DNA from 3 places in the Paraoerskovia marina genome. Region 3 is predicted to be linked to each of the others. Evidence: riboswitches for the same ligand, from Rfam matches in the RefSeq annotation. Region 3 holds a riboswitch; each other region holds the start of a gene.

Region 1 (7,538 bases), 750 kb from region 3:
TGAATCCATGTCAGCCTCCCTGGACTGCGGTGACGACCTCGACCCGGTCTCCGGGGGCGAGATGCGTGGTGCTCCATGCGGAGCGGGGGAGCACGGCGTCGTCGATCGCGACCGCCACGCCTCGAGGCTCACCGTTGGCGACGAAGTTCGGCAGCATGCCACGCACCAGCGTCGCGACGTCGGTCGGTTCCGCCAGCGGGTACGGCTCCCCGTTCACGACGGCGGTCGGTATGTCGGTGCTCATGAGGCCTCCTCGGTCCGGATGCGGGTGTGACGGTTCATCATGGCGGGCGCGACGACGTCGGGCAGGTCTGTCTCGTCGAGCGTGGCGTCGACGACGGCGCTGGTCAGCGGGGTGAGCAGGATGCCGTTGCGTCCGTGACCGGTGGCGACGAGCAGGCCGTCGACGCTCGCGTCGAGGTAGGGAAGGTTGTCCGGGGCGCTGGGGCGGACACGCGGGCTCGCCTCGCGCAGGTCGAGCTCGTCGATGCCTGGCAGGACGGCGCGGGCGTCGCGGAGCAGGGCGAAGACCGATCCTGCCTCGACCCGCCGGTCGTCGGGCTTCTCGTCGCTCGACGCCCCGATCACGACCTCGCGGAACCCTGACTCGTCGGCGACCCGTGTCACGGCGTACACCGCCCGTCCCTGGACGCGGGCGCGCACCACCGGCTCGACGTCGAACCAGGGCTCCGCGGCCAGTCGGAGCGTGATGCCCTTGACGGGGCGCAGCGGCGCGTGGATCCCTGCGGTCGCCAGCAGGCCCGTGGACGAGACCCCTGCCGCGACGACGACGAGGTCGGCGGTGCGGTCGACGCCCGCCGCGTCGACCGCACCGACCACCCGGCCCGACGCAGACGTCAGCCGGACGGCTCGGCACTCGACGACCACTGCGCCGGCCGCTCGGGCGGCCGCGTCGAGCGCGCGGGTGGTGGCCCGCGGGTCGACCTGGTGGTCGTCCGGCATCCACGCTCCGCCGGCGACGCGGCCGACGAGCGGGGAGATGCGGCGCGCCTGCGCCGTCGAGATCTCCTCCGACACCAGCCCCCAGCGGTGCTGCAGGTCGATCAGCCGCCGCGTCTCGGCGAGGTCGTCCGGGTCGAAGGCCAGGGTGAGCGTGCCGGTCTGGCGTAGTCCGACGTCGAGACGTGATGCCTTCTCGAGTTCTGCGGCAAAGTCGGGCCAGCGTGCTGCCGAGTCGACGTTCATCGCCGCCAGCTCGGGCTCTCCGAAGTCGGCCTCGCAGACCGCTGCGAGCATCCCGGCCGCCGCCATGCTGGCACCGTCGCGTGGGGTGGGGTCGAGGACCGTGACGCTCAGGCCGCGGCATGCCGCCCGCCAGGCCGCGGTCAGTCCGATGATCCCGGCGCCGACCACGAGGACGTCGCTGTGCTTGCTCATCGTTGCTCCCTATCGCCGGCATGACCCGGATCAGGTTCGACGGTCGGCAGATCGCCCTCTCAGCCTCTGGTCGAGGCTCCCGTGCAGGGGTCAGCGTAGCGCGATGAGCGACGGACCAGGTGGCGCGGGGCAGGCGCGACTCGACTCGCACGGCGACCGCGGGAATGTTGGTCGATAGGCTCGCGCCCATGACCTCCGCAGACGCTCGCGCCCGACTCGCCGCTGCACGCCTCTACCTGTGCACCGACGCACGCGAGGAGCGCGGCGACCTCGAGGAGTTCCTCCACGCGGCCCTGCGGGGAGGCGTGGACGTCGTCCAGCTCCGGGACAAGACGCTCGACGTGCGGCGCGAGCTGGAGCTGCAGGAGATCGTCGCAGCGGTCGCGACGGAGCATGGTGCGCTGTGGTGCGTGAACGACCGTGCCGACGTCGCGAGCCTGGTCGGTGCGCCGGTGTTCCACACGGGCCAGGACGACCTTCCTGTCTCCGGGTCGCGCGCACTGCTCGGCGGGGACGTCCTGCTCGGGCGGTCGACGCACGCGGCCGTCGAGGCGGCAGCCGCGGAGGCCGACCCCGACGTCGACTACTTCTGCGTCGGCCCGCTCTGGGCGACGCCGACCAAGCCGGGTCGCCCCGCCGTCGGGCTGGATCTGCTCCAAGAGGTCGCGGACTCCCGGCCGTCGACACCCTGGTTCGCCATCGGCGGGATCGACGGCGAGCGCCTCGACGAGGTGCTCGACGCCGGGGCCGAGCGGATCGTCGTCGTACGCGCCGTCACCGAGGCCGCCGACCCCGAGGCGGCGGCCCGCGCTCTGCGGGAGCGTCTCCCGGCCTGAATCCGGACGTGTCCGCGGCACGCTGGCGCGGCAACTATCCTGGGTGCGTGACAGCCACGCCTGACGTCCCCGTGACCACCCCGAGGCCCGTTCTCGTCGTCGACTTCGGCGCGCAGTACGCCCAGCTCATCGCGCGTCGCGTGCGCGAGGCGAGCGTGTACTCGGAGATCGTGCCCCACACCTTCTCGGTCGAGAAGATGCTGGCCAAGGACCCGGCCGCGATCATCCTCTCGGGTGGTCCGTCGTCCGTGTACGCCGACGGTGCGCCGTTCGTGGACCCGAAGCTCTTCGAGGCCGGCGTCCCCGTCCTCGGCATCTGCTACGGGTTCCAGGCGATGGCCGCGGCGCTCGGCGGCGACGTCGCCCAGACCGGTCAGCGTGAGTACGGCGGCACCGAGGTCGAGGTGTGCGAGGCAGGTGCGCTGCTTGCTGACACGCCCGCCAACCAAACGACGTGGATGAGCCACGGCGACTCCGTACACGCGGCCCCCGAGGGTTTCCAGGTGCTCGCGACGTCGGCCGGCTCCCCGGTCGCGGCGTTCGAGGACACGGAGCGTCGTCTCTACGGCGTGCAGTGGCACCCCGAGGTCAAGCACTCCGCGCACGGCCAGACCGTGCTGGAGCACTTCTTGTACGACGGCGCAGGGCTGGCTCCCGACTGGACACCCGGAAACGTCGTGGCCGACCAGGTCGAGGCGATCCGCGCGCAGGTCGGCACCAAGCGCGTGATCTGCGGCCTCTCCGGCGGTGTCGACTCCTCCGTCGCCGCGGCGCTGGTGCAGAAGGCGGTGGGCGACCAGCTCACCTGCGTCTTCGTGGACCACGGTCTGCTGCGCGCCGACGAGGCCGAGCAGGTCGAGCGTGACTTCGTCGCCGCCACGGGCGTCAAGCTCATGGTGGTCGACGCCAGGCAGCGCTTCCTCGACGCGCTCGCCGGCCAGACCGACCCGGAGACCAAGCGCAAGATCATCGGCCGCGAGTTCATCCGCGTCTTCGAGGATGCCGCACGCGACGTCGTCGCGGACGCCGGTGCGCACGGTGAAGAGGTCGAGTTCCTCGTCCAGGGGACGCTCTACCCCGACGTCGTCGAGTCCGGCGGCGGCGAGGGTGCGGCCAACATCAAGAGCCACCACAACGTGGGCGGTCTGCCGGACGACCTGCAGTTCTCCCTGATCGAGCCCCTGCGCACGCTGTTCAAGGACGAGGTCCGCGCCGTCGGCCTCGAGCTCGAGGTGCCCGAGGAGATCGTCTGGCGCCAGCCGTTCCCCGGGCCGGGCCTCGGCATCCGGATCATCGGCGAGGTCACCGCCGAGCGCCTGGAGGTGCTGCGCGCCGCCGACAAGATCGCCCGCGAGGAGCTCACCAGGGCGGGGCTCGACCGCGACATCTGGCAGTGCCCGGTGGTGCTGCTCGCCGACGTGCGCTCGGTGGGCGTCCAGGGTGACGGCCGCACCTACGGCCACCCGATCGTGCTGCGTCCGGTCTCCTCGGAGGACGCGATGACCGCGGACTGGACCCGCCTGCCGTACGACGTCCTCTCCGTGATCTCGACCCGCATCACCAACGAGGTGAGCGAGGTCAACCGCGTGGTCCTCGACGTGACGAGCAAGCCGCCGGGCACCATCGAGTGGGAGTGAGGCGTCGGGCGGGCGTCCTGCGTCTGCCCGGATAGTCTCGACCCATGCGCATCGTCCACGTCTCCGACTGCCTCGCCCCGCGCACGGGCGGCATCGAGTCGCAGGTCGGTGACCTCGCGGCCGCCCAGGCGGCCGCGGGCGACGACGTCCACGTCCTGACGGCGACCCCCGGGGCCGGGGGAGAACGCGGCGGGGTCGTCGAGAGCGCGGGTGACGTCGTCGTGCACCGGCTGGGCGCCCAGATCCCGGGCGACGCCCCGATCAACCCCGTGACCGGTCCTCGGCTCATCCGCGCGGCGCTCGACGAGCTGCGCCCGGACGTCGTGCACGTCCACGCCGGGATGATCTCCCCGTTCGCGTACGACGGCGCGCGCATTGCCCGCGAGCGCGGGCTGCCGATGGTCGTGACGTGGCACTGCATGCTCGACGGCGCGACGACGGCCCTCGCGCTGGGAGCGAGGCTCTCGGGCTGGCGCGACGCGCGGTTCGTGCCCACGGCGGTGAGCCCGGCGGCGGGAAAGCGCGTGGCGCGCGTGCTGGGCCTCGATCCCGACGAGGTCGGGGTCGTGCCCAACGCGATCGACGTCGGGGCGTGGTCTCGTGGGGCGGCGGGGCGCGAGCCGTCGTCGACGGTGCGGCTGGTCGCCACGCAACGGCTCGCCCCGCGCAAGCGTGGGCGGGCGCTGATCGACGCGATGGCCGACGCGACGCGCGTCGTCCCCGACGGCGCCCTGCACCTGACCCTGGTCGGCGACGGTCCGCAGGAGGCCGCGCTCCGGGCGCGCGTCGAGAAGCTGGGCCTCGGCGACTCCGTGCTGTTCGCGGGCAGGCTGCCGCGTGAGGAGATCCCTGTTCTCTACCGGCACGCGGACTTCTTCTGCGCCCCCGCGGATCTCGAGGCCTTCGGCATCGCGGCGCTCGAGGCGCGTGCCGCCGGACTCGGCGTGCTGGCCCGACGTGGAACCGGGATCGAGGGCTTCGTCCGGCACGAGGAGGACGGGCTCCTGGTCGACGACGACGCCGGGTTCGCGGAGGCGATGGTGCGCCTGGTCCGGGACCGGCCGCTGCGCGATCGGATCGTGGAGCACAACGTGGCGAACCCGCCTGCGCACGGGTGGGACGCGACTCTGGCCGCCGCGATGGCTGCGTACACGCGCGCGAGGGGCTGACGCGACACCGGACACGCCGGGGCCGTCCCAGGCGGATCAACCGGTCGAACCCACCGATCTGGTCTAGCGTGGCATGTGAGGTGTAGCACATCATCGACTAGGGGAGTTGTCATGTCCAGCACTGTCACCGTGAAACCGACCGGCGGCGTACGCGCCATCGGCATGCTGACGATCATCGCGGGGATCATCATGATCCTCGCCGGCGGAGTCACCTGGTACGCCGTCCACGACCAGCTCGCCGCCGAGAACATCACGGTGTCGGACGACGCGGACTTCCTCCCGGGTGACGACGTCGACGGCCCGTTCTCGGCCTACGCGCAGGCCGACATCATCAACCACCACGCGCTCGAGTCCTCCGGCGGCAAGACGTACGCCGAGCTGGAGCAGGACGACCCGACGCGCACCACCATGATGACGGCGTCGTTCCTGCGGGCCTCCCTCTTCACGTCGGTCGTCGCGTTCGGTGTCGCCGCACTGGTGATCGGCCTGGGCATCATGTTCATCCTGCTCGGCGTCGCGCTCCGACGGCTCGCGGGTGGGTCCGAGGTCAGCGTCGACACCTCGTCTGCGCGTGAGCCTGCTCCCGCCGCGACGGCGCCCGCAGCAGCCCACGCGGCTGGTCCCGCGACGGCGTCGCCAGGCACCCCCGCAGCGTCTGCTGCTCCGGCTGCATCCGCGGCTCCCGCGGCCCCCGCGGCGCCTGCGGCCGAGCCGCGGCCCGTGACCTCGCCCGGTCCCGAGGACGTCCCGGGAGACGACACCCCGACCCGTGACGCCGGGCCGCGCCACTGACCCGAGCCCTACCCGTCAACAGCACGATGCCGGTGCCACCGCGGTGGCACCGGCATCGTGCTGTCCGGGGTCGGGACGGCTCAGTCCGTTTTGGTGCGGGAGTGACGGCGCCCGGCCGCGCCGGCGACGGCGCCGACCAGGAGCGCGACGCCACCCGCGGTGAGCGCCACGATGAGGGCGAGCCCCAGGTCGAACGACGCTCCGAGCGCGAGAGAGATCGCTCCGACGGCGACGAGCGTCACGACGACGCCCCACACCACCGTCGCGGTCGACATGCCCTGCCGACGGCGGGGTGCCTCGGGAGTGGTCGGTGCGGTCTCGGTCATGATGCCTCCACGATGTCGACGGTGCCGGCAAGGCCCGTGATGTCGAGCGTGATCTCTGGGGTACCGGGGTCGCCGGTGTCGAACCGGACGGGCTCGGGCCCGACCGTGGAGCGTGAGGTGACCAGTCCGTCGTCGTCGATCCAGTTCACCTGTCCGGCCCAGAGCTCGACCTCGGCCGCTGCCGGGGTGTCGGCCGGGAGCAGGACGTCGATGTCCCCGAGGGCGAGGGCGAGCGGGATCGTGACCGACTCGCCGCGCGTCTCGAGGTCACGGAGGTCGATGGTGACGGCGCCGGCCGTGAACGCGGCGCCCGCCTCGGCGTCGTCGACCGAGTCGAACGTGTACGTCCCCTCGGCGATGGTGCTGCGGACGCCCGCCTCGGACGGCAGGCGGACGGCGTCGGCGACGGCCGCCACGGGGACGGCCAGGAGGAGGACGAGGGCGAGGCCCATGAGCCCTCCGCTGCGGCGGCCCGCGATCCCGACGGCGATCGTCGCGAGCCCGGTGAGTGCCGCCCCGGTCGCCACCCACGTCAGCATCAGCGGGACGTCGACGGCCCCCGCCCGGTCCGCGGCGATCAGCGCGGCCCCGAGGAGCAGGATCACCCCCATGGTGGCACCGACGACCGTCGGCCCCGCCGGTGGCGGGTACCCGGCCTCGGCGGCCTCCCGCGCCGCACGACGAGCGGCGGTGCGCTCGGCGGCGAGCTGGGCGCGCTGGGCCTGCGCGGCGGCACGAGCCTGCTCCGCCTCGGCGCGGGCCCGGGCGCGCGCCTCTGCCGTGGAGGCGGCGCTCTCGGCGTCTGCCGCGGCAGCGGCCTGCGCGGAGGTCTGCGGGCCGTACGGCGTCGCGCCGTCCGTGAACTCGGAGGTCCCCTGCCAGGTGGTCGTCCCCGCGCCGCGGGCCTCGGACCCGGCACGGACGGCGAGGTAGACCACGAGCGCGACGGCAGCGAGCCAGAGGAGGCCGTTGAGCCACCCGAGGTCTGCGCCGAACAGCCACCAGGCTCCGTCGCCGCGGGCGAACCCGGCGATCGTGACGGCGCCGGCACCCACGAGGGCGACGTCGAAGTCGCCCCGGAACGCCTGCTCGACGTGGATGCGTCCGTCGCTCTTCTCGGGCAGGAAGGCCCAGGCGAGGCCGTACAGGGCGAGCCCGGCGCCCGAGAGAAGGACGCTGACGACCAGGAGCCCGCGCACGATCAGCGGGTCGATCCCGAACCGGTGGGCGATCCCGGCGGCGACACCACCCACCCACCGGTCGTCCGTGCGGCTGACGTCGAGGCGCCGGATCGAGTCGAAGAAGGGCGACGACGCGCTCGGCGGTGTCGGCGTGGGCGGGGGTGGTGGGGCGGTCTCGTTCTCCATGGATCCATCGTCG
Region 2 (7,538 bases), 1.0 Mb from region 3:
GCACGCCGGTGACGAGTACCGCACGCACGTGTGGGACGACGTCGTGCCGGACGAGTGGATCGACCAGGTCGCCCACCTGCAGCAGCGGATGAGCACCGACATCCCGCACGGCGACCTCGAGGTCTCCGAGGAGGCGTGGGACGCGGAGCGCTACCGGTCGCTGATCGACGAGCAGCACGCGCGCGGCAACGTCTTCCGCATGGCGGTGGCCGAGCACGTCCCGTCGGGCACGCTCGCCGGGTTCACGATCGTCGTCGGCCCGGCGACCGACCAGTTCGCGTTCCAGGAGGACACGCTCGTGCTGTCCGAGCACCGGGGGCGCCGTCTCGGCATGCTGATGAAGGCGGCGAACCTGCTCGCGCTGCAGGCCGACCGTCCGGGGATGACGCGCATCCACACGTGGAACGCCGAGGAGAACGGCCCGATGCTGGACATCAACGTCGCGCTCGGGTTCCGCGGAGCGGGCGTCTGCGCGCTGTGGGAGAAGCCGCTCGCGTCGAGCGGGGGCTGACCGAGCTCTGGCCGCGCGCGGTCACCGGGCCGGGAGGTGCGCGCACCCGTCGGCGCGCAGGCGCAGGCCGACCGAGATGTCGCTGCCGTCGGTGAACTCGGCGCCCGGCACCGCCGTGTAGCGTCCGACGCCGCCTCCCAGGTCCACGTCGACCGTCACCTCGGTGCGTCCGCGCCTCCGGACCGACCGGACCACGTCGCCCACCCACCGGCCGACGTCGGGCGCCGTCGTCTCCAGCCCCGTCGGGCCGACGGCGACCCGCTCGTCGTCGACGTCGACGACCGCCTGGTACCCGAGGAAGTCCGCGACCCGCCACGACACCGGGGCGGCCCAGAGCTCCTCCGGCGGGGCGACCTGCAGGATCGTGCCGGCGTCCATCACGGCGACGCGGTCCGCGACGGCGAACGCCTCGTCGTGGTCGTGCGTGACGAAGACCCCGGTGGTGCCCGTGGCGGTGAGGATCTCCCGGAGCTCGGCCGCGAGACGCTCCCGCAGCGCACGGTCGAGCGCGGAGAGCGGCTCGTCGAGCAGCAGCAGGCGGGGCCGGGGCGCGAGGGCACGTGCGAGCGCGACGCGCTGCCTCTCCCCTCCCGACAGCGCCGTGACCGCCCGGGACCCGTACCCGGAGAGCCCGACGAGCCCGAGCAGCTCGTCCACCCGGGCCTCGCGGTCCGTACGGCGTACGCCGGCGACGCGCAGCCCGTACCCGACGTTGCTCGCGACGTCGGCGTGCGCGAACAGCTGTCCGTCCTGGAAGAGCAGCCCGAACGCCCGGCGGTGCACCGGCACGGCCGCCAGGTCCCGCCCGTGCCACGCGACGGACCCGTCCGCCAGCGGCTCGAGACCGGCGACCGCGCGCAGCAGCGAGGACTTGCCGCAGCCGCTCGGACCGAGCAGGGCGAGCACCTCGCCCTCGGCGACGTCGAGGTTCACCCCGTCGACCGCCGTCGTCGTCCCGTACCGCACGACGGCGTCGCGCACCTCGAGCCCGCGGCTCATAGCTCTCCTGCACTTTCTCCGCGCAGCCGCTCCGCGAGGAGCATGACCGTCGCGGTGACGAGGGCGAGGACGACGCTCGCGGCGAGCGCCATCCCGTAGTTCTCGGCCCCGGGCTTGCCGATGAGCCGGAAGATCACGACCGGGAGGGTCGCGGTGTCGGGGCGGGCGAGGAACGACGTGGCGCCGAACTCCCCGAGGGAGGTCGCGAACGCGAACCCCACGGCCAGGCCGAGGGGTCGGAGCACGACGGGCAGGTCCACGGTGGCGAGAACCCGGCCCGGTCCGGCGCCGAGCGTCGCAGCGGCCTCGCGCAGGCGCGGGTCGATGGCCCGCAGCACGGGCAGCACCACACGGACCACCAGCGGGATCGCGACGACGGCTTGCGCGATCGGGACGAGGAGCCCGGAGGTGCGCAGGTCGACGTCGAGCCCCAGCGGCCGGTCGAGCGTGATCAGGAATCCGAAGCCGACGGTGACGGCGGAGACGCCGAGCGGGAGCATGAAGACGGAGTCGAGGGTCCGCAGGGCACGCCTGCCGACGCGCGCCCGTGGTCGGCGCGAGACCACGAGGGCCACCAGACCGCCGACGACGACCGCGATCAGCGCTGCGAGCGCGGCCGCTCGCAGCGAGTTGCCCGCGGCCTCCCACACCGTGACGGACAGCGCGTTGGGGCCGCCCGTCGTCGCGAGGTTGCGGTAGTTGTCCAGCGTCCAGGTGCCGTCGGCGGCATGCAGGGAGCGGGTGACCAGGGTGGCGACCGGGAGGGCCAGGAGCAGGATCACGACGGCGGCCGTCACGGCGGTCGGCACGGCGTCGGCCCGCAGGTTCAGCCGCCGCCCGCCGTGCGCCTCGGGGAGCAGACCCAGGGCGTTCTCGCGGCGCGCCCGGGTGCGGTCCGCGGCGACGAGCGCCCCGGCCACGACGACAAGCTGGACCACCGACAGGACGGCCGCCGATCGCAGGTCGAGGAACTGCGTCGTCTGGACGTAGATCTCCGTCTCGATGGTGCCGTACCCGGGCGGGCCGAGGACGAGGACGGTGCCGAACGCCGTCGCGCAGTAGAGGAAGACGAGCGAGGCGGCGGAGGTGATCGCGGGGGTCAGGGCGGGCAGGGTGACCGTCCGGAACGCCCGGGCCGGGGAGGCTCCGAGCGCCCGCGCGGCCTGCTCGGCCCGGGGGTCGAGCCGTTCCCAGAGGCCGCCAACCGTCCGGACGACGACGGCGTAGTTGAAGAAGACGAGCGCGAGCACGATCGCGGTGAAGGTCTGGTCGATGCCGAGGAACGCCAGCGGGCCACCGGGGGCGAGGAGCGCGCGGAACGCGACGCCGACGACGACGGTGGGCAGGACGAAGGGCACCGTCACCAGCCCGCGGAGGAACGTACGACCGCGGAACTGGCATCTGTACAGGACGTAGGCGCCGGGGACTCCGAGCACCAGCGAGGCGACGGTCCCGACCACCGCCTGGCCCAGCGTGATCCCGAGCAGACGCCAGGTGCGCGACTCGCCGAACACCTCGGCGACCCCGCTCAGGTCCAGGGATCCGTCGGTCACGAAGCCTCGTCCGACGAGGGCGAGGACGGGCCACGCGAAGAAGATCGCGAGGAAGGCGAGCGGCACGCCCGCCGCCAGCCCCCAGAGCACGACGCGTGCCACCGGGGGCCAGCTGCGGTGCGCGCGAGCCGGGCGCATGGTCAGCCGAGGACCGTGGCGGTCCAGGTCTCGATCCAGTCGCCGCGGTGCGCGGAGATCTCGGCCGGGTCGACGTCGAACGGGTCGTCGGCGAGCGGGGCGAACCGGGCCCACTCGTCGGGCAGCGCGGCGTCGCCGTCGACGGGGTACATGTACATCTGGCCGGGGATGTCCTCCTGGACCGTGCGGCTCACGAGGAAGTCCACGAGCTCCCGGGCGCCGTCGGGGTTCTCCGCACCGGCGAGCACGCCCGCGTACTCGACCTGGCGGAAGCAGGTGTCCAGCAGCGCCGTGGTCGTGGTCTCCGAGCCGTCCTCGGTCACGGTGAACGCCGGCGAGGTGGCGTAGGAGAGCACGAGCGGACGGTCACCGGCTCCGCCGGCACCCGTGAAGTCCACGTAGTACGCGTCCTCCCAGCCGTCGGCGATCTTGACGCCGTTGTCCGCGAGCGCCGTCCAGTAGTCGGTCCACCCGTGCTCGCCCTTGGCCCCGACGGTCGCGAGCAGGAACGCGAGTCCGGGCGACGACGTCGCGGGGTTCGTGACGACGAGGAGGTCCTGGTACGCGGGGTCGGCCAGGTCGTCGAGCGTGGTCGGGACGTCGAGGTCGTTCTCCTCGAACCAGGCGAGGTCGGCGTTGATGCAGACGTCCCCCCGGTCGACCGGGGTCAGGCTCTCGCCCGCGGGAACCTCTGCGGCCGCCGACTCGGGAAGCGCGGACGAGAGGTACGGGTCGAAGACGCCCTCGTCGACGGCGCGGCTCGCGTAGGTGTTGTCGACCCCGAAGACGGCGTCGCCAAGGGGCGAGTCCTTCGTGAGGATCAGCTGGTTGACCAGGGTGCCGCCGTCCCCGGGGGCGACCAGCTCGACGTCGTACCCCGACTCCGCGGTGAACTCGTCGAGCAGGCCGTCGCTGAGGGCGAACGAGTCGTGGGTGACCAGGGTGACGGTGCTGCTCCCCGTCTCGGCCGACGAGCCCTCGGCGTCGCCGGTGTCGCTGCTCGCGCAGCCCGTCAGGGCGAGCGCGAGGACCGCGCCGGACGCGGCGACGGAACGGGTGGTGATGGTGGTGCGCAAGAGTCCTCCTCGGACGTCGACTTCCTCCGCCGGTGCTGACCGGATCAGGTTCAAGGGTCTGCGGCGTGCCGCACTCTCAGCGCTCTGGGGCGCTCCCCTGTCGTACAGCCGCAGTCTACGACGCCGCGCAACGCCCGTGGGTCCGTGGTCCGGCGGAGTCGCCCCGGTCGCACTACGGTGGGAATCGTCCAACGGAGCGGCTGAGGAGACGACGTGTCGAAGAAGAAGCAGAAGAAGAACGACGACCAGGACATGGCGACCAAGGTCGCGACCCTGGCCCTGACCTTCGCGGCCGGGTGGATCGCCACCAAGGTGGTCTCGACGATCTGGAAGAAGGCCTCGGGGCACGACGCCCCGACCGACACCGACGATCCCGACATCTCCCTCCCCGAGGCGATGGCCTTCGCGGCGATCACCGGTGGTGTCGGCGTGCTGGCGCGCCGTCTCGCGGCCGGGCAGGCGACGAAGGTGAGTGCGCGGCTGACCGGCGGCAACCCCCACGCGGTTCCTGACGTCGAGCCGTAGACACCCTTTTTTACGAGATTTTCAAGATCAATAGACGGAGAGCCACCGGAACGCTACGTTCAAGTCACGCACCAGCCGAGGAGAGCACGATGACCACAGGTTCGACGGCACCCCCGCAGGCGATCCCCGACGAGGGGTACGGCAGCCGGGCCACGGTCCAGCTGGTCCTCTCCACGGTCGGCTTCGCGCTGAACTTCTGGGCCTGGGCCCTGCTCAGCCCCCTGGGCGGGACGTTCCAGGAGGCACTGGGCCTGTCCGACGTCGAGACCTCCGTGGTCGTGGCGGTCCCGGTGATCGTCGGCTCGCTCGGGCGGATCCCGGTCGGCGCACTGACCGACCGCTTCGGCGCCCGCATCATGTTCCCGCTGGTCAGCGCGCTGACGATCCTGCCGGTGCTCTACCTCGGGTTCCTCGCCGACAGCCTGACGGGCCTGATCGTCGGCGGGTTCTTCCTGGGACTCGGCGGCACGACGTTCGCGATCGGGATTCCGTTCAACAACGCCTGGTTCCCGCCGTCACGGCGCGGGACGGCGCTCGGGCTCTTCGGCGCCGGCATGGGCGGTACCGCGATCGCGGCGTTCACCACGGTGCCGATCCGCGACGCGTGGGGCGAGGAGGCCCCGTTCGTCCTGGTCGCCACCGTGCTCGCGATCTTCGCGGTCGTCTCCTGGATCTGGCTGCGCGACTCGCCCAGCCGCCCCGCGCCCGCCACGGGCGGATTCTGGTCCCGGACGTGGAGCACCTTCAAGCTCCCCGCGACGCTGCAGCTCTCGTGGCTCTACGCGATCGGGTTCGGCGGGTTCGTCGCGTTCTCCGTCTATCTGCCGACGTTCCTGACGAACGCCTACGGGCTCGAGGCGGCCGACGCCGCCAACCGCACGGCCGGGTTCGTCGTCCTCGCCGTCATCATGCGCCCGATCGGGGGGACGCTCTCCGACCGGTTCGGTGGTGTCGCGGTCAACGTCGTCTGCTTCGCTCTGGTGACCCTCGGCGCCGCCGTGATCGCGTTCCAGCCCTCCCTTTTTCCGGTGGGCACGATCGCGTTCCTCACCATGGCGGCGGCGCTCGGCGCATCCTCCGGCGCGACGTTCGCCCTGGTCTCCGACCTCGCACCGCCCGACAAGGTCGGCGGTGTCACCGGCCTCGTCGGCGCGGCCGGCGGCCTCGGCGGCTTCATCCCGCCGCTGATCATGGGGGCCGTCTACGGCGCCCAGGGCGACTACGACATCGGCTTCATCCTGCTCGCCGTCACCGCGCTGGCGACGCTGCTCTTCACGCTCGGCCCGGTCAGGCGCCGTGCCGCACGCGGCCGGGCATCCTGACCGCCCGATCGAGCATGATCACCCCATGACATTCACGCACCTGGACAACGCCGGCCACGCCCGCATGGTCGACGTCACCGAGAAGACGCCCACCGTCCGGTCCGCGACGGCCGCCGGCACAGTCCTCGCACCGCCCCCCGTGGTCGCCGCCCTGCGCGACGGGACCGTCCCCAAGGGCGACGTCCTGGCCGTCGCGCGGATCGCCGGCATCGCCGGGGCCAAGCGCACCGCCGAGCTCCTGCCGCTGGCCCACGTCATCGGGGTGCACGGCGCGACCGTCGACCTCACCGTCACGGACGACGGCGTCGAGATCACGGCGACCGTCCGGACCGCCGACCGGACGGGCGTCGAGATGGAAGCCCTCACCGCGGTGAGCGTCGCCGGGCTCGCGACGGTCGACATGCTCAAGGGCCTGGACAAGTCGATCGTGCTCACGGACATCCGGCTCCTCGCCAAGAGCGGCGGGAAGTCGGGCGACTGGCACCGCGACCCCGCGCCCGCCGGAGGGCCTCGATGATCACCGTGCGCTACTTCGCCGGGGCCCGTGACGCGGCCGGGACCGAGACCGAGACGGTCGACACGGGAACGCTCGGGACGCTCACCGAGCAGATCGTCGCGGCGCACCCGACGCTCGCCGACGTCCTGCCCCGATGCTCGGTGCTCGCCGACGGGATCCGGGTCCACGACCCTGCCACGCCGCTCTCGCCGGGCAGCACCGTCGACGTCCTCCCGCCGTTCGCCGGGGGGTAGCCCGAGCATCTGACCCGAGAGGTCGCTGTCGCGACCGATCGACGACATAGTGAGTTACGCAGGTCACACCGCAACTCGGAGGGCAGCATGGCGCAGTCGACGATCGATTCCGAGAGCACGGGAGGGTTCGAGGACTCCCTCGTCCGGCTCGGCAGCCATCTGCGGAAGGGCGAGGTCTCGTCCGACCTGCGGCAGCTCTTCCTCCAGGGCGGCCGCGAGGGCGACGCGTTCTACCGCGACCGCTGGTCGCACGACAAGGTGGTGCGCTCGACCCACGGCGTGAACTGCACCGGGTCCTGCTCCTGGAAGGTCTACGTCAAGGACGGGATCATCACGTGGGAGACCCAGCAGACGGACTACCCGTCCGTCGGCCCGGACTCCCCCGAGTACGAGCCCCGCGGATGCCCCCGCGGTGCGGCGTTCAGCTGGTACACCTACTCCCCCACCCGGGTCCGGTACCCCTACGTGCGGGCTGTCCTTCTCGAGGCCTATCGCGCTGCCAAGAAGCAGGTCGGCGGCGACCCCGTGCTCGCGTGGGCCGCGGTGACGGGCGACCCGGAGGTCTCGCGCCGCTACAAGTCGGCTCGCGGCAAGGGCGGTCTCGTCCGGGCGTCGTGGGACGAGGCCGCGGAGATCGTCGCCGCCGCCCACGTCCACTCGGTCA
Region 3 (7,538 bases):
GACGGGGTCGGTCGTGGCCACGAGGATCACGGAGATCACCCCGAGGTAGAAGACGCGGATCGCGAGGGCCGCCGCCACGTCGAGCCCGTGGTCGGTGACCCGGACCGGTCCGACGACGGCGACCACGTCCCCGGCCGAGCGCAGCAGCACGTTGCCGACGAAGATCGACAGCGCGAACGCGAGGAGCGCGGCGTGGGCCCCGGCCAGGGTCCTCGGGGGAACCCGCCCAGCCACGACGGCGGCGCACACGGCGGCGGCCCACAGGATCGTCGGTGTCCACGGGTCGGTGACCGCGACGATGACGGCGGAGGCGGCGAGCAGCGTGCCCAGCTTGACGGTCGGGTTCCATCTGCCGAACGCCGAGGTGCGCGCGGTCATCGTCGGCCCCCGTCCGTCGCGGCGACGTCGTGCACCTCGAGTCCGGCCAGCACGCGCTCGTCGATCCCGACGAGGAAGTCTTGGACCGTCGTGGGGGACGCGAGCGCGGACCAGCGTTCGAGGAGCCGGGTCGGCCGAAGGCCCGCGGCACGAAGCCCTTCCGTGTCCCGGAGGACCTGGTCCGCCGGACCAGCCGTCGCCGGCCTCCCGTCGACGAGGACGAGGATCCGGTCGGCGAGGCGGCCGGCGAGCTCGACGTCATGGGTGACGACGAGGACGGCCCGTCCGTCGCGGGCGGCCTCCCGCAACGCCGCCTGGGTGGCCACGGTCGCCGCACGGTCCAGGCCGTACGTCGGCTCGTCGGCGAGGACGACGTCCCCGGGATGGACGAGAGCGGTCGCGAGAGACAGACGCCGCTTCTCACCGCCGGACAGGCCGAACGGCGACCTGTCGGCGAGGGAGGTCAGGTCGAACCGCGCGAGCGCGTCGTCGACGACCCTGCGCAGGTCGTCGCCGTCGAGGCCCGCGAGCCGCGGGGTCCACGCGACCTCCTCGGCGACGGTCCGGGCCACGAACTGGTGCTCGGGGTGCTGGACGACGAGCGAGACCCGGCCCCGGTCGATCCGGCCTCGGGTGGGCGCAAGACCGGCGAGTCCCCGCACGAGTGTCGACTTGCCGCTCCCGTTCGTCCCGAGGACCGCCACGACCTCGCCACGGTGCAGGTCGAGGTCGACCGCGCCGACCGCCTCCACGAGCGGTTCCCGGCGACGCCGTCGTCCGGACGGCGAGCCGTGGCCCACCGCCAGCCCGCGCGCATGCAGGACCCGTTCGCCGCGCGCGGGCGTGAACCCGCACTGCTGCGCCCGCACCTCACCGAGCCAGGCGTCGGTCTCGGTCGACTCCCAGTCCGGCGGGGCTCCTGCGACGGCGAGGAGGGCCGAGGTCGGCACCCAGCACCCCCGGCGGACCAGGGCGCGGGCCTGGTCCCTCATGACGTCGGCGGTCGGGCCGTGCGCGACGACCTCCCCGTCGACCAGCACGAGCGTCGAGTCGGGCAGTGGGTCGAGGTCGTCGAGGCGGTGCTCGACCACGACGGTCGTCGTCTCGCCGGCGGCCAGCCGCCCGACGAGCGCGCCGACGGCGCGCGCCGCCTCGGGGTCCAGGAGGGCCGTCGGCTCGTCCAGGAGCAGGACGGCCGGCGAGGGGGCCAGGGCCGCGGCCGTCGCGACGCGCTGGCACTGTCCGCCCGAGAGGGTGCCGGTCCGTCGACCGGCGAGCCCGCCCGCGCCCGCCGCGTCCAACGCGCGCGCCACCGCCGGCCCGATCTCCTCGACGCGCCACTCCCGGTTCTCGAGCGCGAACTCCACCTCGGCGTCGACGGAGTCGAGGCACACCTGTGCCAGCGGGTCCTGCTGCACCAGCCCCAGGTGCCCGGCCAGCGCCCGCGGCCCCCGCTCCCACGCACCGGGCACACCGATCACGACCCGGCCGTGGAGATCCGCGTCCACCGTGTGCGGGACGATCCCCGCGAGAGCCGCGACGAGGGTGGACTTGCCGGACCCCGAGGGGCCGACCACGAGCAGGCTCGACCCGGACCGCACCCGGAACGACACGTCGCGGAGCACGGACGTCGGTTCCCCCGGGAACCGCACGTCCAGGTGCTCGACGACGAGGTCCGACGACGTCACGCCGTCACCCCCGCCGCAGCTGCCCCGCGGCGGCGCTCGCGGCCGATCGGGTAGTTGTCCAGTACACCCGTGCGCAGCAGACGGTCGCCGATGAACTTCGCCGCCAACCCGCTGAGCACGATGCACGAGACGATCTGGACACCGAGGCGGAGCACCAGGTAGTCCTGTCCGAGGTACCCGTTCGCCACGCACTGGTAGGCAAAGGTCACGACCGCCGCGGTGACCCCGCTGAGCACGAACACGCCCCAGCCGTAGCGGCGGTACCGCGTCAGGGTGAACGCTAGCTCGGCCCCGACACCCTGGACCAGTCCGATGACGAGGATCATCGGCCCGAACGGCGAGGCAAACACCACGAGCTCGACGGCGGCCGCCAGCATCTCCGCGACCACGGCCACGAACGGCTTGCGCACGATGTACACCGCGAGGGGGGCCACGACGATCCACGCCCCGGCGAGGACGTTCTCCGCGAGCGTCCCGAAGGGCCCCAGCGCCAGGTGCAGCGGACCGTAGATCTGGTCGGCCACCCAGAACACGAACCCGAAGACCACCCCGAGGACGGCGAGCAGCACCGTGGTGTGCAGGCCGGAGGACCGCCGCTCCAGACGTGCCCCGCCCGCCCCGGTCGACGGCTCCGTCGCGTACGACTGCGAATCCTGGTCCACAAGCATCTCCCTGCGTCGGCCCCGGGGGTGGACGCAGCAAGACCCCGGACAGCGCGCACCCTGACGGCGCGCAACGGCCGACGTCGCCCTGCTCCCTTCGCTGGTACGAACCAGATCAGGTTCCACGGGTCAGCGGATCTTCCGCAATCTCAGCGCGCGAGCGCACCCCGGGGGCTAGTGAGGCCAACCTAGAGCCGCGCGACGAATCGGGCAATCTGCGACCCCGCCCGTCCCACCCTGTGAACGGGCCGAGCGGTGGAGTCCGCCCGGACACCGACTAGACTTGTCGCGGTGCGCCACGCGGCGCTCGCGGCAGACCCCCCGGGGCAGCCGCCCACCACCCCCCGATCCGGAAGGACCCCTCCGTGCTTCGCACCCACACGGCCGGCTCACTGCGGGCCGAGCACATCGGCCAGACCATCACCCTGACCGGGTGGGTCGACCGCCGCCGCGACCACGGAGGCGTGGCCTTCATCGACCTGCGCGACGCCTCGGGCATCGCCCAGGTGGTCATTCGCGACGAGGCCGTCGCCCACCCCCTGCGCAGCGAGTTCGTCCTCCAGGTGACCGGAGAGGTCTCGCAGCGACCGGAGGGCAACGCGAACGCCAACCTGCCGACCGGAGAGGTCGAGGTCGTCGTGAGCGACGTCGTCGTGCTCAACGAGTCCGCGCCGCTGCCCTTCCAGGTCTCGACCGCGCTCGACGGCACCGAGACCATCGGCGAGGAGGCACGGCTCAAGCACCGCTACCTCGACCTGCGACGCCCGACGCCCGCGCGAGCCCTGCGCCTGCGGTCGAAGGCGAACCAGGCCGCCCGGGCCGTGCTCGACGCCCAGGACTTCGTCGAGATCGAGACCCCGACCCTCACGCGCTCGACCCCCGAGGGTGCTCGCGACTTCCTCGTCCCCGCGCGCCTCGCGCCGGGCTCCTGGTACGCGCTGCCGCAGTCGCCGCAGCTCTTCAAGCAGCTGCTCATGGTCTCGGGCATGGAGCGCTACTACCAGATCGCGCGCTGCTACCGCGACGAGGACTTCCGTGCCGACCGCCAGCCGGAGTTCACCCAGCTGGACGTCGAGATGAGCTTTGTCGAGCAGGACGACGTCATCGACCTCGGCGAGCAGATCCTCGTCGCGCTCTGGAAGCTCATCGACGTCGAGATCCCGCGCCCGATCCAGCGGATGACGTTCGCCGACGCGATGCGCCTGTACGGCAGCGACAAGCCCGACCTTCGCTTCGGCAACCCGCTGATCGAGCTCACCGAGTACTTCGCCGAGACACCGTTCCGCGTCTTCCAGGCCGACTACGTCGGTGCCGTCGTCATGGCCGGCGGGGCGTCCCAGCCCCGCCGTCAGTTCGACGCGTGGCAGGACTGGGCCAAGCAGCGCGGCGCGCGCGGTCTCGCGTACGTCACGTTCGCCGAGGACGGGACGCTGGCCGGGCCCGTGGCCAAGAACCTCTCCGACGCCGAGCGTGCGGGCCTGGCCGAGGCGACCGGCGCCCAGCCCGGCGACGCGGTCTTCTTCGCCGCCGGCAAGGTCGACGACTCGCGGGCGCTGCTCGGCGCCGCTCGCCTGGAGATCGCCCGCCGCACCGGCCAGATCGACGAGAACGCGTGGTCGTTCGTCTGGATCGTCGACGCGCCGCTGTTCAAGCCTGCCGGCCAGGACGACGACGTCGACCTGGGCAGCTCAGCCTGGACGGCCGTGCACCACGCCTTCACGTCGCCGACCCCGGAGTGGGTCGACACGTTCGAGCAGAACCCCGGCGAGGCCCTCGCGTACGCCTACGACATCGTCTGCAACGGCAACGAGATCGGCGGCGGCTCGATCCGTATCCACCGTCGAGACGTGCAGGAGCGGGTCTTCGAGGTGATGGGCATCGGTCAGGCCGAGGCGCAGGAGAAGTTCGGCTTCCTGCTCGACGCCTTCGCGTTCGGGGCTCCGCCGCACGGCGGGATCGCGTTCGGCTGGGACCGGATCGTCTCGCTGCTCACGGGGTCCGACTCGATCCGGGACGTCATTGCGTTCCCGAAGTCGGGCGGCGGGTTCGACCCGCTGACCCAGGCCCCGGCCCCGATCACGCCGGCCCAGCGCAAGGAAGCGGGCGTCGATGCCGTCCCGGAGGACGACGCGGACGCGTCCGAGGGCGCCACCTCCGCATGAGTGCGGGTGCGGGGCCGCTCACCGGCCTCGCACCCCGGTGGCGGACTCACCCCTGGCTCGAGGTCGACGCGCGCCGGCGGGGTGTACGCGCCTGCTGGAGCAGCGCCGAGGCCTGCCTCGTGCTGACGGGATTCGTGGACGACCGCCCCGGGATGCCGACCCCTGCCGCGGACCAGCTGGCGGTCTGGGGGATCGGCGCCCCGGTCGCCGCGGCGGAGCTCATCCTCGACGTGGCCGAGCGCGGGCAGTTCCCCGGAACGGCGACAGGACCGTCCGACGGCCTCGTGGTGGGCGGATGCGTGCCACGCGGGATGCCGGTGCTCTCGTCGGCCGCGGACCACCCGGGCCTGCCGGCACTCCTGACCGGGCCGACGACCTCCGACTGGGACTGGTTCTCGACCACCGTGGCGCCTGCGGCGCATCCTGGTGAGGTGCACGTGCGCGAGCTCGTCTCCGGCACCGACCGCGAGGCGGCCGCGCACTGCCTCGCCGAGGCCAACCCGCACGCCGAGGCCGACCCGTGGGCGCAGGAGACTCGCTGGTGGGGCTACGACGACGGGTCCGGTCTCAGTGCCGTCGTCGGGGCGCACGTACGTCCCGACGGGTGGGAGCTCGGCGGGATCGGGACGCTGCCGGCCGCCCGTGGCCGGGGGTCCGCCGGTGCGCTCGTCGCCGTCGCGACGCGCGAGGCGCTCCGCCACGCGGACCGCGCCGCGCTCGGCATGTACGCCCACAACGTCGCCGGCCGGGCGCTCTACACGCGAGCGGGCTACGTCGTCGGTCAGGAGTTCTCCGGCTGGCGGACCCTCCCGTCCTGACGGACGTCAGTGAGTGATGGCGAACCTGCGGTAGAGCGCGCGCAGCGGTCGCGGTGCCCACCAGTTGGCGCGGCCGAGCACCGTCATCGTGGCCGGCACCAGGAGCATGCGCACCAGGGTGGCGTCGATCGCCACCGCGACGGCGAGCGCGAACCCGACCTCCTTGATCACGAGCAGGTCCCCGACGACGAACCCTGCGAACACCACGATGATGATCAGCGCGGCGGAGGTGATGATCCGCCCGGACCGCTGCAGACCGAGTCGGACCGACTCGTCGTTGGAGTACCCCGCGTCGTGCAGCTCCTTGATCCGGGAGAGTAGGAAGACCTCGTAGTCCATGGCCAGGCCGAACGCGAACGCGATGACCAGTGCGATGACGTAGGTCTCGATGCCGCCGGTCGAGGTGAAGTCCAGCAGGTTCTCCAGATGCCCGTCCTGGAACACCCACACGAGGACGCCCAGGCTCGCCGCGAGCGAGAGGGCGTTCGTCAGCAGGGCCTTGACCGGGATGACGACGGAGCCCGTCATCAGGAAGAGCAGGATCAGCGTCGCGGCCACGACGATGCCGACGGCCCACCAGACGCCGTCGGCGAGGGCGTCGACGAAGTCCGCCTGTCCTGCCGCCTGGCCCGTCACCCACGCGGGGAACGGGACCGGGAGCTCTCGGATGTCACGGACCACGGTCACGGCCTCGGCGCTGCCCGGGTCGTCGGTGTCGAGCTGGACGCCGAAGACCGAGTAGTCGGCGCTCGCCGTGGCCGACCCGACGGCGCTGACACCCTCGAGGTCGGCGACCTGCTCGGCCCACTGGTCGGTCGCCGCAGGCGTCGACCGCGTGACGACGATGATGTCCGGGCTCTGGCTCGCGGGGTACTCGTCGGCGAGCGTCTCCACGAACTGGCGCTGGGGCGCGTCGGCGGGCAGGAGCTCGATCCCGGAGTTGCGGAGCTGCAGTCCGGCGGCGGGGAGAGCAAGGACCACCAGGACCGTCGTCGAGGCCAGGATCACCCACCACGGGTGCCGCTGGACGCGGCCCGCCAGGGCGGAGAACACACCTTCGTCGGACTGCACGTCGGCGGTCCGCCGTGCGACGGCTCGCAGTCCGGGGATCCGCTCGAACAGACCGGGCCGTGCGAGGCGTCGTCCGGTCATCACGAGCAGGGCGGGCACCAGGGTCAGAGCGGTGGCGACGGCGATGAGGACGGCGATGACGCCGGCCGCGCCGATCGCGCGCAGGATGTCCGGGGTGAAGACGAGGAGACCGGAGATCGAGATCGCGACGGTGAGGGCGGAGAACGCCACGGTGCGGCCCGCCGTGGCCATCGTGCGCGTGATCGCCGTCAGGACGGCGCCGTCGCCGCGGCGACGGCGCACCGCCGCGCCGTCGTCTGCGTCGAGGACGAGGTGGAGCTCCTCGCGGTACCGCGAGACGATCAGCAGCCCGTAGTCGATCGAGAGGCCGAGCCCGAGCAGCGTGACCACGTTGACGACCGACGCGTCGACGTCCATGAGGTACGAGAGACCGAGCAGGGCGCCGAGCCCGACCCCGATCGAGGCGATCGCGCCGATCAGCGGCATGGCGGCCGCCACGAACCCGCCGAAGACGAGAACCATCACCAGCAGGGCGATCGGGAGCGCGACGAGCTCGCCGGTGCGAAGGTCCTCCTCGACCTGGTCGGTGACGGCCTCGACGATCAGGTCGTTGCTCCCCACGAGACCGGTCACGCCGGGAGAGAGGGCCGCCAGGTCGTCGTCGACGGTGTCGAGACGTTCCTCGACCTCGGCCGCGACCTCGTTCTCGCGCTCGCCCGTCAGGTCGGCCTCGGTCGT

Evidence for each region. Region 3 has a riboswitch for thiamine pyrophosphate ahead of BLU20_RS08200 (ECF transporter S component). Riboswitches for the same ligand answer to the same signal wherever they lie in the genome.
Region 1: another riboswitch for thiamine pyrophosphate. It lies ahead of thiO (glycine oxidase ThiO); the one in region 3 lies ahead of BLU20_RS08200 (ECF transporter S component).
Region 2: another riboswitch for thiamine pyrophosphate. It lies ahead of BLU20_RS03650 (thiamine ABC transporter substrate-binding protein); the one in region 3 lies ahead of BLU20_RS08200 (ECF transporter S component).

What each region holds. Positions count from the first base shown of each region.
Region 1 covers NZ_LT629776.1:2,587,786-2,595,323, reverse strand. The annotation lists gene BLU20_RS11780 (thiazole synthase) at 1-9, opposite strand, end outside; gene thiS (sulfur carrier protein ThiS) at 11-244, opposite strand; gene thiO (glycine oxidase ThiO) at 241-1,398, opposite strand; TPP riboswitch at 1,388-1,491, opposite strand; gene thiE (thiamine phosphate synthase) at 1,587-2,234, shown strand; gene guaA (glutamine-hydrolyzing GMP synthase) at 2,282-3,871, shown strand; gene BLU20_RS11755 (glycosyltransferase family 4 protein) at 3,916-5,040, shown strand; gene BLU20_RS14325 (aromatic ring-opening dioxygenase LigA) at 5,152-5,832, shown strand; gene BLU20_RS11745 (hypothetical protein) at 5,913-6,158, opposite strand; gene BLU20_RS11740 (PspC domain-containing protein) at 6,155-7,525, opposite strand.
Region 2 covers NZ_LT629776.1:814,944-822,481, reverse strand. The annotation lists gene BLU20_RS03665 (hypothetical protein) at 1-511, shown strand, start outside; gene BLU20_RS03660 (ABC transporter ATP-binding protein) at 533-1,510, opposite strand; gene BLU20_RS03655 (ABC transporter permease) at 1,507-3,201, opposite strand; gene BLU20_RS03650 (thiamine ABC transporter substrate-binding protein) at 3,204-4,277, opposite strand; TPP riboswitch at 4,282-4,386, opposite strand; gene BLU20_RS03645 (DUF4235 domain-containing protein) at 4,491-4,802, shown strand; gene BLU20_RS03640 (MFS transporter) at 4,892-6,124, shown strand; gene moaC (cyclic pyranopterin monophosphate synthase MoaC) at 6,150-6,641, shown strand; gene BLU20_RS03630 (MoaD/ThiS family protein) at 6,638-6,874, shown strand; gene BLU20_RS03625 (nitrate reductase subunit alpha) at 6,962-7,538, shown strand, end outside.
Region 3 covers NZ_LT629776.1:1,835,315-1,842,852, forward strand. The annotation lists gene BLU20_RS08190 (energy-coupling factor transporter transmembrane component T family protein) at 1-378, opposite strand, end outside; gene BLU20_RS08195 (ABC transporter ATP-binding protein) at 375-2,066, opposite strand; gene BLU20_RS08200 (ECF transporter S component) at 2,063-2,728, opposite strand; TPP riboswitch at 2,802-2,908, opposite strand; gene aspS (aspartate--tRNA ligase) at 3,094-4,890, shown strand; gene BLU20_RS08210 (GNAT family N-acetyltransferase) at 4,887-5,708, shown strand; gene BLU20_RS08215 (MMPL family transporter) at 5,715-7,538, opposite strand, start outside.